DNA from 2 places in the Hydrogenophaga sp. RWCD_12 genome. Region 2 is predicted to be linked to the other one. Evidence: predicted binding sites of a transcription regulator. Region 2 holds the regulator's gene; the other holds the start of a gene.
What was found. The regulator NrdR, encoded in region 2, represses ribonucleotide reductase genes. The targets are predictions, from matches to a motif close to CACNANATNTNGTG.
Positions count from the first base shown of each region.

Region 1 (9,020 bases), on a different contig from region 2:
TGGCCGTCCTTGACGTGCTTGAGCAGGTTGACCGAGCCAAGGTTGCAGACTGCGGTTTCGCTGTCGCTGGTGTTGAGCGTGATCTCGGTGCAGAGGTTGGAGCTGTGCACCACGCCTGCATGCTGCTGCGGGCTGCGCACATTGCAGGCGTCCTTGAAGGTGATCCAGGGATGGCCGGTCTCGAACAGCATCGAGAGCATCTTGCGCCACAGGTCGGTGGCGGGCAGCTTGCGGTAGGGCTTGATCTCGCCGCGGGCGGCCTTTTCTTCGTAGGCCACGTAGGCCTTCTCGAAGTCGGCGCCGAACAGGTCGTGCAGGTCGGGTACGTCGTTGGGCGAGAACAGGCTCCATTCGCCCTTTTCCATCACGCGCTTCATGAACAGGTCGGGAATCCAGTTCGCCGTGTTCATGTCGTGGGTGCGGCGGCGGTCATCGCCGGTGTTCTTGCGCAGCTCCAGGAATTCTTCGATGTCCAGGTGCCAGGTTTCCAGGTAAGTGCAGACCGCACCCTTGCGCTTGCCGCCCTGGTTCACCGCCACGGCGGTGTCATTGACCACCTTCAGGAAAGGAACGACGCCTTGCGATTCGCCATTGGTGCCTTTGATGTGGGCACCCAGGGCGCGCACGCGGGTCCAGTCGTTGCCCAGGCCGCCGGCGAACTTGGACAGCAGCGCGTTTTCCTTGATGGATTCGTAGATGCCGTCCAGGTCGTCGGGCACTGTGGTCAGGTAGCAGCTGGAAAGCTGCGAGCGCAGCGTGCCGGCGTTGAACAGCGTTGGCGTGGACGACATGAAGTCGAACGACGACAGCACTTCGTAGAACTCGATGGCGCGGGCTTCGCGGTCGATCTCGTTGAGCGACAGGCCCATGGCCACGCGCATGAAGAAGATTTGAGGCAGCTCGATGCGGGTCTTGCGAACGTGCAGGAAATAGCGGTCGTACAGCGTCTGCAGACCCAGGTAGTCGAACTGCAGGTCGCGCTCGGGCTTGAGCGCGGCGGCCAGGCGGGCCAGATCAAACTGCAGCAGCTTCTCGTCCAGCAGTTCGTTCTGCACGCCCTTCTTGATGGCCAGCGGGAAGTACTCGGCATAGCGCTCGGCGCGTTCGGCCTGCGGCACATCCTCGCCCAGCACCTCCTTGACCACGGTGTGCAGCAGCAGGCGCGCGGTGGCGTAGGTGTAGTCCGGGTCCTTTTCGATCAGGGTGCGGGCAGCGAGGATGGCAGCCTTGTAGACCTCTTCGATCGGCACGCCGTCATAGAGGTTGCGCTTGGTCTCGGCAACGATGGGGTCCGCCTTGACATCCTTCCCCAGGTTGGCACACGCGGCTTCGATCAGACCCTGCAGGCGGGCGATGTCCAGCGGCACGCGCTGACCGCCGTCCATCACATGCAGGGTGGCTTCGGCGGGCTGCGCGGCCTTCACCTGCTGCGCGCGCTCCTGGGTGCGGCGTTCGCGGTAGAGCACATAGGCGCGGGCCACTTCGTGGTGCCCGCTGCGCATAAGGCCCAGTTCGACATGGTCCTGCACGTCTTCAATGTGGAACGTGCCGCCGCCCGGACGTGAACGCACCAGCGCGCGCACCACAGTCTGCGTCAGCGCGTCCACCGTTTCGCGCACGCTGGCCGAGGCGGCGCCCTGGGTGCCGTGCACCGCCAGAAACGCCTTCATCATCGCCACCGCAATCTTGCTCGGTTCGAACGGCACGACAGCGCCGTTGCGGCGAATGATCTGGTACTGGGCAAACACGGCCGAACTGGTCGACTCGGCGGTGGAACCGGCGCTGCCGGTCAGCATGTGGGGGGCGTTGGTGGATGCGGTGGGCGTGGCTGTCAGCATGGTTCCTCTTTCGTTTGTTTTGTGTGGGTGCCGGCGGCGTGGCGCTGGGCACAGGGCCAGGTTGCCTGGCGCAGCGCACACTATATCTGGTGTCTGAGGGGGGTACAAGCCACTACCGGTAGTGTTTTGTGTGTTTGCCCGATTCGCTTTTCGTCAGGCAAAAAAGACGCTGCGCAGGCGCTGGCAGCGAGATGCCGCAGTCCGGCGAAAATTCTGCGTTTGCTCTCTGGGTGCCAATGGTGGCGCGGTTTCCGAGGGGATTTGTGGCGGGAGTCCGCGCCGTTGCTGGGCCGGCGCGGGACGGAGGTTCCGCCGATGCCCCGGTGTCAGTCCGTGGCGTTTTCTGTGGTGCCGACACACCCGGGAAAATACCGATGATCCCAGCCCAGGGATCGTTGCAGTCGGGGCCAGTCAAAGCCAGGCCCCGGGTCCTGTTTGCGACCAGGCGCGATGTGTTCGTGGCCTGCGATGTGGCCGATCGGAAAGCGTTCACGCAGCTGCTGACACAGCCGGGTCAAGGTCGCGTATTGCGCGGCTTCGAAGCGTTCACCTTCCAGTCCTTCGAGCTCGATGCCGACCGAGTCGTCGTTGCAGTTGGAGCGTCCGCGCCAGCACGAAGCACCCGCGTGCCAGGCGCGTTCCCCGGCGTCGACGAACTGGACCAGCTCTCCGGTGCGCCGCACGAAAAAGTGGGCCGAGACTTCGATGCCCCGGATCTGCTCGAAATATGGATGAGCCGACCAGTCGAGCTGGTTGGTGAAAAGGTGTTCGACCTCCGGTCCGCCGTACACGCCGGGTGGCAGACTGATCGAATGCAGGACGATCAGGTCGATGCAGGCGCCATCGGGACGGGGCCCGAAATTGGGTGAAGGCACGGCCCGCGCGGTCCGAAGCCAGCCCCCATCCCAGTCGCCCATGGCATCGGTCTTCACTGCTTCAACCCTGGGTGTCTTCATCGTCGGATGGCATGGTGATGCCCAGCCGCTGGATGCGGTAGCGCATCTGGCGCAGGTTCAGCCCCAGCCGCGCTGCGGCGGCAGTGCGGTTGAAGTCGCATTCCTTGAGCGCCTTGAGCAGCACCTGTCGTTCCTGCTCGTCGAGATAGCTCTGCAGGTCGGCAGGGATGCCGGTGCTTTCGGTGACAGGTGGTGGCGCGGGCGACTCGGCCATCTGGTCCGCGTGGGATGGGCGGGATGGTGCCTCGGCGCTGTCGCCTTGATCCTCGAAATCGCAGGCCTCCAGTACCGATCCGCTGCTCAGTGCCAGCGCACGCTGGAGCAGGTTCTCCAGCTCGCGGACGTTGCCGGGCAGCTCGCGTGACCGCAGGTAGTCCCGTGCCGCATCGGACAGGGTCGGTGCGGCCTGGCCCGACTCGGCGCAGATTCGCTGCAGCAAGGCAAGCACCAGCTCCGGCAGGTCTTCACGCCGCTCACGCAGCGGCGGAGTGCGCAGGCCGATGACGTTGAGCCGATAGAAGAGGTCCTGCCGGAAGTCGCCGCTCTTGACCAGCGCCACCAAGTCCTTGTGCGTGGCGCTGACCAGCCGGACGTCGACCGCTTCTTCCTGCACACCGCCCAGCGGCCGCACACGCCTTTCCTGGATCACCCGCAGCAGCTTGGCCTGCATGCCCAGCGGCAGGTCGCCGATTTCGTCGAGGAACAGTGTGCCGCCGCGCGCCGCCTGGAAATAGCCTTCGCGGTCGTGGCTGGCGCCGGTGTAGGCGCCTTTGCGGGCGCCGAAAAACTCCGCCTCGATCAGGTTGTCGGGAATTGCGCCGCAGTTGACAGCCACGAACGGTCCGTCGCTGCGGTGGCTGCATTCGTGCACGGCCCGCGCAACCAGCTCTTTGCCGGTGCCCGATTCACCGAGGATCAGCACCGGCGCCATGCTGGTGGCGACCTTCTCGATGCGCTGGCGAATCTGCGCCATGGTGGCCGAGGTGCCGACGATGCGCGCCAGGGCCTGGACGCCACCCGGTGGAGGTGGTGCGCTGCGCACCGGCTCGCTCGCCGAAGTGCGCCGGAGTTTGGCCGCAGGCTCCATGCGCTGGCTCTGCAGGGCAGCCTGCACCGCAGTTCGCAATTGCTTGAGGTCCACCGGCTTGGTCAGGTAGTCGAAAGCGCCGCTCTTGAGGGCCTCGACCGCGTTCTCGGCCGAGCCATAGGCGGTGATGACGATGGTCTTTTCGCTGCGTTGCTGCTCCACGAGTTCGCGCAGCAGTTCCAGCCCAAGCCCATCGGGCAGGCGCATGTCGGAAATCAGCACATCGAAACGCCGCTGGGCCAGCCATTCGCGGGCCTGGGCCAGATCCGGTGCCGACACAACTTCATACCCCTCGCGCAGCAGGGTGAGTTCGTACAGGGTGCGCAGGTCTGGTTCGTCGTCGACGACCAGCACGCATGCGGTGGCAGAAGCGGGCATGAAGAACGTCAGAGCGTGGAAAGGGAGGGGGGGCCGTTGGTGGAAGTGCCTGGCCGGGTGGGCGGAGGTACCGAGTCCCCGGGCGGATAGGTCAGGCTCTGCTGAACCGGCGCCCGCGGGCCACCCTGCATCGTGGGCGCCAGCACGTAGAACTCGTTGCCCTCGCGCTGGTCGAGCCGGCTGCGCTGGTAGGCAATCTGTGCGCCATACCGCTCGCACAGCTCGCGGCAGATATAGAGCCCCAGGCCGCTGGAACGGCTCTCGGACGAGAAGAAGGGTTCGAAGAGGTGCTTGAGCACGCTGGGCTCCAGCGGCGCGCTGTCACTCCAGACCGAGATCCGCACGCGGTCCGGTCCGGCCGGTTGAGAGATGACACGGATCGAAGACGCCTGCCCGCTGGCGTGGCGAAGCGCGTTGTCCAGCAGGTTGATCAGCAGACGCCGCAGATGTTCGGGGTCAAATGAGATGTGAACCCCCGGGGCGTGGGGATGCACGCCGAGCACGCCTTTGGCCTGGTTCTGCCGCGTCCACTCGTGGGTGATCTGGCGCAGGGTCTGGTCCAGCGGCAGGGCCGGCAAGCCTTCGTCCTGGCTGGGTTGCGCCCGGGCCACATTGAGGATGTCGTCGACGATGCGCGAGAGCCGGGTGGCGTTCTGCTCAATCATCCGGGTCAGCCGCTTCTGGCCGGGCTCGGTCACCTCTTCGTCCAGCAGCGCATTGGCCTGCGTGATGGCCGAGAGCGGGTTGCGGATCTCGTGCGCCACCGCGGCCGACATGCGGCCCATCGATGCCAGCTTCTCGGTGCGCACCCGCGCCTCGACCTCGCGCAGGTCTTCGAGGAACAGCACGCACAGGTCGTTGGGTCGTCCGGTCTGCGCATTGGTCAGACGGGTGCGTGCGAACAGGCGCAAGGTCGTGTATTCGTCTGGCGCCAGCTGCACTTCTGCCTCCAGCCCTTGCCCGACCTGGAAGGTGCGGTCGACCAGGAACGACAGGCTTTCCCATTCCGAGCGTGCCGACAGCAGCAACTTGGCGGCGTGTGGATAGTGGTCGCCCATCAGCATGCCCTGCGCCGCGGGGTTGGCGTTGCGGACCACGCCATGGCGGTCGACCACGAGCACGCCTTCGCTCAGGCTTTCGATAATCAGCTCGTTGACCTCGGCCTGCGAGCGGGCAGCGGCCTGGCTTTTCTGCACCAGGGCCTCTTCACGCGCCAGGCGCTGGGCCAGCTGGTTGGCCAGGAAGGCGACCACGAAAAAGCCGGTGCCGCTCAGGCCCGACTGCAGCAGTCTGGCGGTCGAGACGTCGCTCAGCAGGGGGGCACCGATCAGGGCTTCGCCCAGCAGGTAGAGCGTGGTGACGGCCGCCGTGGCGAGCGCCAGCGTCATCGATCCCAGGATGGCGGCCAGCAGCACCGGCAGGGCGAACAGCGGCGTGTAGTTGATGCCCGCCTGCTGGAAGTGGTCCAGCATGCCGAAGACCACCAGATCGACGGCGATCGTCAGCAGCCACTGGACACGGAAAGCACGGCCCGGTTCGATGCGCTTGGTCCACACCAGCACGGCGATCGTCGCGGCCAGGTGCAGCGTGCAAACACCCACCAGCCATTTTGCCGCACCACCCGCGCCGTTGCTCAGCAGGAAGACCTGCAGCGCCAGCAACACCAGCGCGATGAGCACACGGGCCCGCATGAAGGCCTTCCACAGCCGCACGTAGGCACGCACGTGGTGGCTCTGGTCCTGCAGGCTGTTGCCGGCCTCCAGCGTGGAGTACCACGAGGGGGCAAACTGGGAGTTCGGATCGGATGCCATGGGTGTGCCGATGCCGGTGGTCAGTGGCTCACCGCACCGCGGCTTCGTGCTGGCGCCGGTGCTCCTGGCAGCAGTAGCGCCCCCGGTTGCCCTGCACCGCTTCGTTCTCGGGCAGGTGGGTGCCGCACTGGTCGCAGGCGATCATCGGCATGGGTCGTGCGGGTTCCTTGCGCTTGGGTGCCGCGTCGTCGCGTTCGGACTGGCGGTTGTTGCGCCAGATCCAGAAGGCGACCAGGAGCACGGTCAGGACCAGTAGGAATTTCATCGTTAGCCGACCCGGTGCAGGATCACTTCAAGCACGAAACGCGAGCCGACATAGCCCAGCAGCAGGAAGCCGGCTCCAAGATAGAGCATGCGCACCGCGACCCGGCCGCGCCATCCCAGGCGCCAGCGTCCCAGCAGCAGCACGCCCATGGTCAGCCAGGCCAGTACCGAGAATGCTGTCTTGTGGTTCCAGACCCAGCGCTCGTTGATGAGTTCGGAGAACCAGCCGCCGACCAGCAGCGTCGCGCTGAGCAGCACGAACCCGGCGGCCACGAAGCGGAAGGTCAGGCGCTCCAGCGTCAGCAACGGCATCGAGGTGTCGCTGGTGGTGCCCAGCCGCATGGCCTTTTCGGCGCGCTGCATCAGCCAGGCGTGGACCACCGCCGCCGCGATCAACCCGTAGGAGGCGATGCCCAGCGCCCAGTGCAGCGGCATCCAGTTCGAGGGCAGGGAGTGATATTGCGCGCCGGGAAAAAACAGCGCCAGCAGCACCGCCAGCGTGCCCAGCACCGCCAGCGTCCAGCGTGCCTTGAGCTGCGGGTACATGCGGCTTTCGATCAGGTAGACCGTCAGCACCAGCCACGCGGTGACCGACAGCGCCGGCGCGAAACCGAAGCGGGCCGGCGTTTCCAGCACCGTCGAACCGAGCACGAAGAGATGCAGCAGCCAGGCCACGGCCAGGAAGTTGCGGGTCTGCTGCTGGGTCAGCCGCGGATGGGCCCAGGCGATGAAGGCATACGACAGCGCCGCCACCGCCGACAGCAGGGCTGCGGGCGGGTTGCTGGTGAGGGCGGGCAGGAAGTTCATGAATGGGCGTGGCGGCCGTTGGCAGAGGGGCTGGCAGCTAAAATCGCCTCTGGAGTTTATAGCGTCTTGGCCGCGCGAACCGCCGGTTCCGCCGCGCGACGCCACCCTGGCGTTTCGCCGCTGTCACCTCCGACGTCCCCCGTTCCCCGACCCCCACATTTCCCACCCACCATGGCCTCAGCCCTTTCCGACCGTCTGTCACGCATCGTCAAGGAAATGCGCGGTCAGGCGCGCATCACCGAGAGCAATGTCACCGACATGCTGCGCGAGGTGCGCATGGCGCTGCTGGAGGCCGACGTGGCGCTTCCGGTGGTGCGCGACTTCATTGCCCGCGTGAAAGAGAAGGCACTGGGTGCCGAGGTGGTGGGCTCGCTCACCCCAGGGCAGGTGCTGGTCAGCGTGGTCAACCGCGAGCTGGCGGCCACCATGGGCGACGGCGTGTCGGACATCAACCTCGCAGCCCAGCCGCCGGCGGTCATCCTGATGGCCGGCCTGCAAGGTGCCGGTAAAACGACGACCACCGCCAAGCTGGCCAAGCATCTGATCGAAAAGCGCAAGAAGAAGGTGCTGACGGTCTCGGGCGACGTCTACCGACCGGCGGCCATTGAACAGCTCAAGACCGTGACGGCGCAGGCCGGGGCCGAGTGGTTCCCGAGTTCGCCGGACCAGAAGCCGTTGGACATCGCGCGCGCCGCGCTGGACTACGCGAAGAAACACTACTTCGACGTACTGCTGGTCGACACGGCAGGCCGCCTGGCGATCGACGAAGTGCTGATGCGCGAAATCCAGGAACTGCATGCCGCAATCCATCCGGTCGAGACCCTGTTCGTGGTCGACGCCATGCAGGGCCAGGATGCGGTGAACACCGCCAAGGCCTTCAAGGACGCGCTGCCGTTGACCGGCATCGTGCTGACCAAGATGGACGGCGACTCGCGCGGTGGCGCGGCGCTGTCGGTGCGACAGGTCACGGGTGCGCCGATCAAGTTCGCCGGTGTGAGCGAGAAGATCGACGGTCTGGAGGTGTTCGACGCTGACCGCCATGCGGGCCGCATCCTGGGCATGGGCGACATCGTGGCGCTGGTCGAGCAGGTCACCGCGGGTGTGGACATGGAAGCGGCGCAGAAGCTGGCCGCCAAGGTCAAGAGCGGTGGCGATTTCGATCTCAACGATTTCCTCGACCAGATCCGCCAGATGAAGCAGATGGGCGGCCTGTCCAGCCTGATGGACAAGCTGCCCGGCAACCTGGCCGCCAAGGCCAGCGAGGCCGACCTGAACCGTGCCGAGAAGGACATCAAGCGCAAGGAAGGGATCATCTGCAGCATGACGCCCCGCGAGCGCAGCAAGCCCGACCTCATCAAGGCCACCCGCAAGCGCCGCATCGCCGCCGGTGCCGGTGTGCATGTGCAGGAGGTCAACCGCCTGCTCAAGGAGTTCGAGCAGATGCAGGGCATGATGAAGAAGATGAAGGGCGGCGGCCTGATGAAGATGATGAAGCGCATGGGTGGCATGAAGGGCATGCCCAAGCTGCCCGGCATGGGTTGACCGAAGTCAAGCGCATTCCTCAGGCTATTGCCCATACTCGCCGCCCATGTGGACCGGCCTGAACCTCGCGATCGCGCTGCCTTGTGTGGTGGTGGCGCTGTGGCTGCGGCCCTGGCGCATGCTGGGCGGCCCGTTGCTGACGCCCGCGCTGGCGGCCCTGGCGCTGTTGCCCTGGCTGTGGCTGCTGCCACAGAAGATGCCGCAGGGTCTGCAGATCCAGCTCTCGGGTGCCTGCCTGCTGGTGCTGATGCTGGGATGGCCGCTGGCCGTGCTGGTGCTGGGCGGGATTGCGGGGGTGGTCTGGTTCGTGGGTCAGGCCGATCCCGACGTGGTGCTG
Region 1 covers NZ_JBKIXC010000002.1:336,773-345,792, forward strand. The annotation lists gene ACLIJ1_RS08650 (ribonucleoside-diphosphate reductase subunit alpha) at 1-1,796, opposite strand, end outside; gene ampD (1,6-anhydro-N-acetylmuramyl-L-alanine amidase AmpD) at 2,165-2,794, opposite strand; gene ACLIJ1_RS08660 (sigma-54-dependent transcriptional regulator) at 2,775-4,259, opposite strand; gene ACLIJ1_RS08665 (sensor histidine kinase) at 4,268-6,070, opposite strand; gene ACLIJ1_RS08670 (PP0621 family protein) at 6,099-6,335, opposite strand; gene ACLIJ1_RS08675 (inner membrane protein YpjD) at 6,338-7,141, opposite strand; gene ffh (signal recognition particle protein) at 7,313-8,683, shown strand; gene ACLIJ1_RS08685 (hypothetical protein) at 8,730-9,020, shown strand, end outside.
Region 1: the regulator NrdR is predicted to act here: its motif matches at 1,917-1,930, upstream of ACLIJ1_RS08650 (ribonucleoside-diphosphate reductase subunit alpha).

Region 2 (9,020 bases):
CCGCCCATCGACAGAGAACGCCGCTTCAGAAACGAGAAACCCCGGTCAGCCGAAGCTGCCGGGGTTGACGGCGGGGCAAAAACGCACTTGCCGTCTGGTCGGAAACAGGGAGGGATGTGTCCCTGCGTCCTGGAAGCAAGAGATTGCTTCCGTGGGGTGCCAGACTGTGGCTGAACCACTTGTCTGGCGGGGGTACCGACATCAGGTCGGACCGCAAAGATTACTCCCGCGCCCTCCGGCTGGCAAGCACTGTTACTGGCCCAACACCTTTGTTTTAACTCTGGTCGGCAGGTAGTCAGCCGCGCCTGCAACGAAGTGCAAAAGCCGCCTGAACCGACAAGCGGCGTCACTGGGTACCGCCTCGCCGCACGGCCCCGCAGTGCTTGCCTGCGCTGCTAGGGAAGTGAAAGAACACGACCCCACATGGAATGTTAATAACCATAAATTATAATAAACACAGTTTAAAACATTGACTAGACATTAGCCTGACCATACCATTCGCCCGTTTTCCCGCTCAGGGATAACCCGAACATCGCTGGCCTCCCCTCTCCTTCGGCCAGCGGTCCCGCCATTGATGGCGCCCCCCACCGCATGCAGCCCTCCTCCGGGATGGCCCCGCCTTGCAAGGAGCGACAAAATGACCCCGTACCTGACTGAGCCCCACAAGAGCAGCACCGAAGCTGCCGCAACTCCCTGGCGTCTGGCCCTGGCTGACGCGTACCACGGCTTCGTGGCTTTCACACACAACGGCATGGCGCTGCTCGGCGTCGGCCTCGCTGCGCTGGCGCTCACGATGGTGGCGCGCGCCGATCTGCGCACCCAGGCCGAACAACAGTTGCTGGGCTGGCTGCTGGAACGCCACGACGTGACGCTGAGTGCACAGGACAGTGAGGCGCCCCTGGACGCCGCAGATCGCACCCTCGCTTCCGCCCCCGTGGCCCTGCCCAAACAGCAGGCTGCGGTCACCCAATGGCTCAGCCGCCGCTATCGCGTGGCGCAGGAACCGCTGGCTGCGCTGGTGGCCGAGGCGTTCTCCATGGGTGAGAAGGCTCGGCTGGATCCGACCCTGATCCTCGCCGTGATGGCGATCGAGTCCCGATTCAACCCCTATGCCCAAAGTCCGGTCGGCGCCCAGGGCCTGATGCAGGTGCTCACGCGCGCCCACACGGACAAATACGCCAACTTCGGCGGGCAGGCGGCCGCATTTGACCCGCTGAGCAACCTGCGCGTCGGCGTCAAGGTGCTGCAGGACTGCATCAAGCAGGCCGGCTCGGTCGAAGGCGGACTGCGCCTGTATGTTGGTGCGGTGTCTTCCGACGGCGGCGACTACATCAACAAGGTGATGAGTGAACATCTGCGCATCCAGAGCGTGGCGCTGGGCAAGCCGATGCCCACCTCGTTCCCGGTCTTCTCAGCGATGCCAGTGGCCGCACCGGCCATGCCGGGTGCCGAATCGACCACCCAGACGGGCTTGCTGGAACCAGCCACCGAGCCTGCTCCTGGCATCGCTCCGCCCCCGGCCGAACCCCGAACAGGCGACCTCACGAGTTCCTGACGGGATTTCCAGCTTGCGCCACGCCGGCCCTGCGGCTCGGATAAACTAGTCAGGTGCGCAACTGGCGATAGGCGCGCGGCGGATCACACCCGCCGTCCGCGCTGACGTGGCCCTCCGCTCCCGCCTCTGCGCGGATCGGGACAACCACTGGGAAGCGCACCGCCCGGTTTCCGGGTGTTCAGCCGTTCGCCTGGGCAGTCCCTGCAGCTTCATCCAAAAACGACCGAAGTGCGCGGGGTCCACGTCACCCGAGACTGCCAAACCATGTACGACCGCAACATCCTCATCGAGCAAACCGACCCCGAGCTGTTCGCTGCCATCCAGGCCGAGAACGCCCGCCAGGAACACCACATCGAGCTGATCGCCAGCGAGAACTACGCCTCGCCGGCTGTGATGGCCGCCCAGGGCACCCAGCTCACCAACAAGTACGCCGAGGGTTACCCCGGCAAGCGCTACTACGGCGGCTGTGAGTTTGTTGATGTGGCAGAGCAGCTGGCCATCGATCGCGTCAAGCAACTGTTTGGTGCCGACGCCGCCAACGTGCAGGCCCACTGCGGCGCATCCGCCAATGAGGCTGTGTTCCTTGCCTTCCTGAAGCCCGGCGACACCATCATGGGCATGAGCTTGGCCGAAGGCGGTCATCTGACCCATGGCATGCCGCTGAACATGTCCGGCAAGTGGTTCAACGTGGTCAGCTATGGCCTGGACAAGAACGAAGCCATCGACTACGACGCCATGGAAGCCAAGGCGCGCGAGCACAAGCCCAAGCTGATCGTGGCCGGCGCTTCGGCCTACAGCCTGCGCATCGATTTCGAGCGCTTCGCCAAGATCGCCAAGGAAATCGGCGCCATCTTCATGGTCGACATGGCCCATTACGCCGGCCTGATCGCCGCCGGCGTGTACCCCAACCCGGTGCCATTCGCCGACGTGGTGACCTCTACCACCCACAAGAGCCTTCGCGGCCCGCGTGGCGGCATCATCCTGATGAAGGCCGAGCACGAGAAGGCCATCAACAGCGCCATCTTCCCCGGCCTGCAAGGCGGTCCGCTGATGCACGTGATCGCGGCCAAGGCCGTGGCCTTCAAGGAAGCGCTGACGCCCGAGTTCAAGACATACCAGCAGCAAGTGGTGAAGAACGCCCAGATCGTGGCCGAAACGCTGACCCAGCGCGGTCTGCGCATCGTGTCGGGCCGCACCGAAAGCCACGTCATGCTGGTCGACCTGCGCGCCAAGGGCATCACCGGCAAGGAAGCCGAGGCTGTCCTGGGCAGCGCCCACATGACCATCAACAAGAACGCGATCCCCAACGATCCGGAGAAGCCGATGGTCACCAGCGGCGTGCGCATCGGCACCCCGGCCATGACCACCCGCGGCTTCAAGGACGAAGAAGCCCGCCTGACCGCCAACCTGATCGCCGATGTGCTGGACAACCCGCGCGACCCCGCGAACATCGAAGCGGTGCGTGCCAAGGTCAACGCCCTGACCGCGCGTTTCCCGGTCTACAAGTGATTCCAGGCGGCGCAGCGCGATGAAGTGCCCTTTCTGCGGCCATCTGGAAACCCAGGTCGTCGAGACCCGGGTTTCCGAAGACGCGGATTTCATCCGCCGCCGCCGCCAGTGCGGTCACTGCGAAAAACGCTTCACCACCTACGAGCGGCCGGAAGTCAGCTTCCCGGCGGTGGTCAAGAAGGACGGCCGGCGCGTGGACTACGTGCCGGCCAAACTCCGCGCCTCGTTCACCCTGGCCCTGCGCAAGCGCCCGGTCAGCACGGAACAGGTCGATGCCGCCATTGAGCGCATCGAGGAAAAGCTGCTCAACCTCGGCAGCCGGGAGGTCGCCTCGACCAAACTGGGTGAAATGGTCATGCGCGAACTCAAGAAGCTCGACAAGGTGGCCTACATCCGCTTTGCCAGTGTGTATCGCAGCTTCGAGGACATTGACGAATTCCGGGCCCTGGTGGACGAAGTCCGCCGTTAATCGCCCCGCGTCCAATGGGCCATTAGCCCACAGTCCTCCTCCATCGTGGGGACGAAACGATTACCAACGACCTCGTTTGCCGTCGATTTGGACGTGAAGCGTGGGAATAATGAATCCCATCATTCAAACAGGGGGTTCAGGGATGGGAACAACACATAGCATTTGTTGCAGGCGGGATCGCGGATTCACGTTGATTGAATTGGTGATCTCCACGGCCTTGCTGGCGATCCTGATTCAATTGGCTGTACCTCCCCTGACGGGCCTCTTGGCCGAATGGCAAAGGGACCTGGCGACGCGCTCTGTCACAGACCACCTTGCCCTGGCGAGATCCGAAGCGATTCACTGGTCCCGCAGGGTCGTCATGTGCAGCAGCAGTGACGGTCGAACATGCAACCCGATGGCCGACAAGGAATGGAAATCCGGGTGGCTGGTGTTTCAGGATCTCGACGACGACAACCAGTTTGGTGCTTCAGACAAACTCATTGCCGTTTCACAAGGGCAGACCGGTATCCTGAGCCTGAAGGGAAATGCCACGGTTCAGCGCTTCGTATTTCAGCCAACGGGCATGATGTCGTCCGGCATGGCGACGCTGGAGGTGATTCCCCGACGGGGAAACAGCCAGAAGATCACCATCAACCGAATCGGCCGTGTGCGCCTGAGCACAACGGAGACAGCGACTGGATCCTGAGCAGTCGCGGGATTTTCGTGACAAATGAATGCTTTTTACCGCTGAGGAACCCAAAAGCGACCGCGCGTCAGCACAGCTCAAGATCACTGCAAAGCGGCCGGTACATTGCAGTACGGAGCCGCAAATTGAAACACCCGTCCTACCCCACCCAGCCGCTGCCCGCCGGTCAGCGCGGCTTCACGATCCTTGAGTTGGTGATCACGCTCACGCTTGTCGGGATCCTTACCGCCGTGATGGCACCGACGTTCGGAGAAACCTTGCGAAACTGGCGCCGCGACAGCGCGACACGCGCATTGAACACGACCCTGCTGCAAGGCCGAGCGGAAGCCATCAAATCCACGAGAAAAGTCATGGTTTGCCCCACTACCACAGGAACCAGTTGTGCCAACAGCACCGAGTGGAAAACCGGCTGGATGATGTTTGTTGACGATGGAGCGACTGACCAAGCTTATGACGCTGGTGAACGCATCCTCCAGGTCACGACCGCCCAGGGAGGGATTGCATCACTCGCAAGTTCTTCTGGCGTGCGGTTTCTGCAATTCTGGCCGAACGGCCTGATGTTTTCCACGGCGGCAGCCGGTACGGCGCACACGACTTTCACCGTGACGCCCTCCGGGCTGACATCGTCCACCAAGGTCGACAAGATCGCTGTGTCCCGGGTCGGGCGCGCCACAGTGACCACCGATTACCCTTGATCACGGGACCTCAATGAACGCATTGTTCTCAAACCCCAAACAGATTGCCGCGGAGCGGAGGCTGCGCCGTCGTGAAACAGGCTCCAGCATGATCGAGGTGCTGGTCGCCGTCATGTTGGTGTCGATTGGGCTTCTGGGCATTGCTGGCCTTTCGGGTGCCACGTTCAACTACAACAAGACGTCGCAGGTGCGGCTGACCGCCATGGCGCTCGTCAACGACTATGCCGACCGTGCCCGCATCAATATCTACGGATACGACCGAGGCGGCTACACCGTTGCTCTGCCAACGAACTTCGCAGGCACGGCGGTGACCGTTCCAGCAGCGAACCTCAACCTTGATCCTTCGGTCGCAGCGAATGCGATCACGATCGCCGACAACCTTGCCGCAGCCGACGTCGACCAGTTCCTGCGCAACGTACGCAATCGCCTTCCTCAAGGCGACGCCGTGGTGATCAGCCGCCCGACCGGCACGACGCGGGACATGGACGTGTGGCTGGTGTGGAAAGAGCCCAGGACCGATGCTGGTGACACACTGTTCAGTGCGGCCCAAGGCAATTGCCCAACCAGCCTGACGCTGGCCGAACAGGCGGAATACAGCTGCATGTTCTTCAAGGTGGGGCTCTGATCATGGCCAATCAAAACTTGTCTCGCCATGCTCCCATGCACCGTCAGCGTGGTCTGAGTCTGATCGAGCTGATGGTCGCGCTGACCATCGGCTTGTTCCTTGTCGGCGCTGTGAGCATCATCTACGTGAACACGGCAACCACGTCGCGCAGCAGTGTCATGGAAGCGCAGATGAACGAAGATGCCACGCTGGCTCTTGAATTGCTGCAACAGCAGGTCAGGCTGGCGGGTTTCTCCAATGTGGACGCCGGCGGGGCTCGCCTGTTCCCCGGACGAGCCGTTCGCGGATGCGACGGGGGCTTCACCAACAACGCTGGTGGTACGGCGTTCGAAGCCCAGACCTGCAGCGGAACAGCAACCGGATCGGACGCCTTCTCCGTGCGCTATGAAGCCACCTTGCTCAACAGCCAAGCCGTGACCAATGCTGGCGTGCAGCGTCCAGCCAATTGTGCCAATGAAGGCATTACTGCCTGGAACGCATTGGCCGAAGGTGCGGCGACCGCCACGCCCATGACTTTGGCCGACAACCGCTACTACGTCGCCAACGACGCGGATGGCACGCCGTCGCTGTTCTGCCAGGGCCGCACCGGCGCTGGTTTCGGCAACGCCACCGCGCTGATTCCCAACATCGAAAACATGCAGGTGCAATACGCGGTCACTGCGCTGCCAACGGCGGGAAATCCCATCCCGCACCAGGTGGCCGGCTATGTCGAAGCCCAGAATGCTGTACTTGGATCCGTCACCCCCGTCAACTGGTCAAGGGTGTCGGCGATGCGCGTCTGTCTGCTCGCCCGAAGTGCCCGTCCGGTGCCGACTGGAGACAACACGACCGTGGACATCGGCCGCTACTACGACTGCAACGGTGCCGTGCAAACCGCCAACGATCGTTATGTCCGCCGGGCTTACGTGACCACCATCCAGTTGCGCAACATGCGCCCTGGGCTGCCGGCCGAGTACCAGGCAGGCAACGACCCTTATGCCTACCTGTACGAGAACTGACGCATCGCCACTCGGGACCTTCGCCATGCAATCGCATATCTCCTCCATCCGGCATCGCGACCAGCGCGGCGTCGTTCTCCCCATGGCGCTGATCATGCTGGTGATCATTTCGTTTGCCGGACTGCTTGCGGCCAAGAACTCGGCCACCTACGAGCAGTTCTCGAGCAACATGCGCACCAATCAGGTATCCCGTGTGGCGGCTGAAGATGCACTGCGCCAATGCGAACGCGTGGCCAAGGACAGCATCGACAACGGGGGCGCGACCTTCCCCACCGAAGTCGGCAAGATTGTTGCGACCGTGATCGCGGCAGACACAGACACCGCCATCAAGGCCGGCGCCTGGAACACCAAGGCCAACTGGGCCCCCGGTGCCGCCAACCTGATCACCATCACACCCCAGTTCGACAGCACAGTGAAGAGCAATGCCCGGCTGAAGAACAACCCGACCTGCATCATCCAGGCAATGAGCAACTCGCGCTTCCTGGTCACGACGCGTGGCCTGTCCAGCGACGCAAAAGTCGCCGCCAATGGGACGCTGACCACCGGGTCGGAAGTATGGCTTCAGGCCATCCTGAGCCCGACCATTCCAGTGCTCTCCGCCAATAACGGCGTCGAGTAACCCGCGCTCCGAAATTCCACAAAGTCTTCCAGAGAGGTTCCGATGAAGACCCCATTCAACGTCAAGACCATCGGCCAAGCGCTTCTGCTGATCGCTGTCGGTTGTTCTGCCCTGCTCGCTTCTGCGCAGCCCAGCAACAAGCCGCTGCTGTCCACCCAGTCGGGCGCCAAACCCAACCTGATGATTGCGCTGGACAACTCGGGTTCCATGGCCTATCCGTTCCATGAGTCGTACGGCCTTCTGTACAACGACAACAATCCCCACACCTTGCAATTCTGCCCGGCACCGCGCTACGCGCCGCAGCGCGGTGTGGGCTGGGTGTTGGGTGGACGCATTGACGGCACCAACCCGCAAAACGGAGGCGCTGGGCTTTTTTGCATCCAGGCAACCGCCTTCGACGCGAACGGCAATCCCACTGCGGGTAACTGGACCGGTGGAGCCCAGAACTACGCTCCGTCGCTGACGGTCAACAACAACCTGCTGGCGCAGCGGTCGGCCGATGTGAATCCGGTCTACTACAACCCTCGGACCACCTATCTGCCCAGGCTCGGCCCCACTTACGCAAACCTGGCTCGACCGGCAAACCTGATCTTTGTGTCCAACCAAGGGTTGTACGACCCGGCCAACAACTTTTACACCGTCTACCGAAACCCGGTGGGCGGCGCGCTGTACGCGATCAATGTGCAGAAGCCTGCACCAACGCTGCCGGGAGCCTGGGCCTCCACGGCAGGGAACATCGTCTACTCACTGGCCACCAACACCCCGTTTCCAACGCACCTGGAATACAACAATGCCGGCAGCGTAGCGACTCCGGCATTCACCTACACATATTGCCGCAGCCCTGCAAATGCCGGCGACACGACTGGCGTTTCTACAGTGCAAAAAGATGCTGCAGGCGCTGAAATCGGGTGCAGCAGCGTCCGTCGAACCCCGATCAACACCTCGGCGGCCGGCACATTCGTCAGTGTCTTTGCGCCCGGCCACCCAAGTGCGGCCGCCAACATCATTGCGCTGCCCGGCGACCACAAACGCACCGATTGCGCTGCGGTCAACTCGTGCACCAATGCGGAGGAACTCAACAACGTCCTGAACTGGTACGTCTGGTACAGCACCCGCCAGCTGGCGACCAGCACGGCCATTGGTCAAGCTCTGTCAAAGACCGAATTTCAGGGACAGTTGCGCATCGGCTATCTGCCGATCAATGACTACACGCTTGCAGGCACAAGCAGTTTCATCCCGACGGTCCGCAATCCAGCCATCGCCGCACCAGGCACAGGGACTGGCGATGTGAACGTCCTGCGAGGCGTGCGCACCCTGCAAGGCAGCACGACCGCCAGCACAGAGCTGTTTGGGTTCCTCAACAACATCCAGCCCCGAGGTGGCACACCGCTGCACAACGCCATCAGCAAGGTCGCCGAGTACTACAAGGTTCCAGCGGGTGCCGTGGAGAACCCCTGGGCCGTCAACCCAGCTGCCCTTCCCTCCGCCAGCAATCTGGAAATGTCCTGCCGCCGCTCGTTCAACCTGCTGTTTTCAGATGGCGGCTGGACACAGAGCTACGCTCCAGCTGCTGGGCCCGACAACGACAACATCGCGGGCCCCACGTTCAGCCGCACCCTGGCTGATGGTTCCACAGAGTCCTTCCAGTACCAGCCCACCGGTGAAAACACGGTTGCAGGTCGCATGAAATACACGCCATATCCCAGCACCGGCACCGGGGGCCTGGCAGACCTGACCGCTGGCTTCTACTGGAGAGAGGATTTCCGGACGGGGTTGGCCGACAACATCCAGACACGGCCAGGGCAACCGACCTTCTGGCAGAACATGGCGACCTACACCGTGGGCTATTTTGTTCAACCCAC
Region 2 covers NZ_JBKIXC010000005.1:391,286-400,305, reverse strand. The annotation lists gene ACLIJ1_RS20480 (transglycosylase SLT domain-containing protein) at 638-1,555, shown strand; ZMP/ZTP riboswitch at 1,603-1,758, shown strand; gene glyA (serine hydroxymethyltransferase) at 1,820-3,064, shown strand; gene nrdR (transcriptional regulator NrdR) at 3,084-3,533, shown strand; gene ACLIJ1_RS20465 (GspH/FimT family pseudopilin) at 3,643-4,221, shown strand; gene ACLIJ1_RS20460 (GspH/FimT family pseudopilin) at 4,347-4,916, shown strand; gene pilV (type IV pilus modification protein PilV) at 4,930-5,541, shown strand; gene ACLIJ1_RS20450 (PilW family protein) at 5,544-6,539, shown strand; gene ACLIJ1_RS20445 (hypothetical protein) at 6,565-7,158, shown strand; gene ACLIJ1_RS20440 (pilus assembly protein) at 7,201-9,020, shown strand, end outside.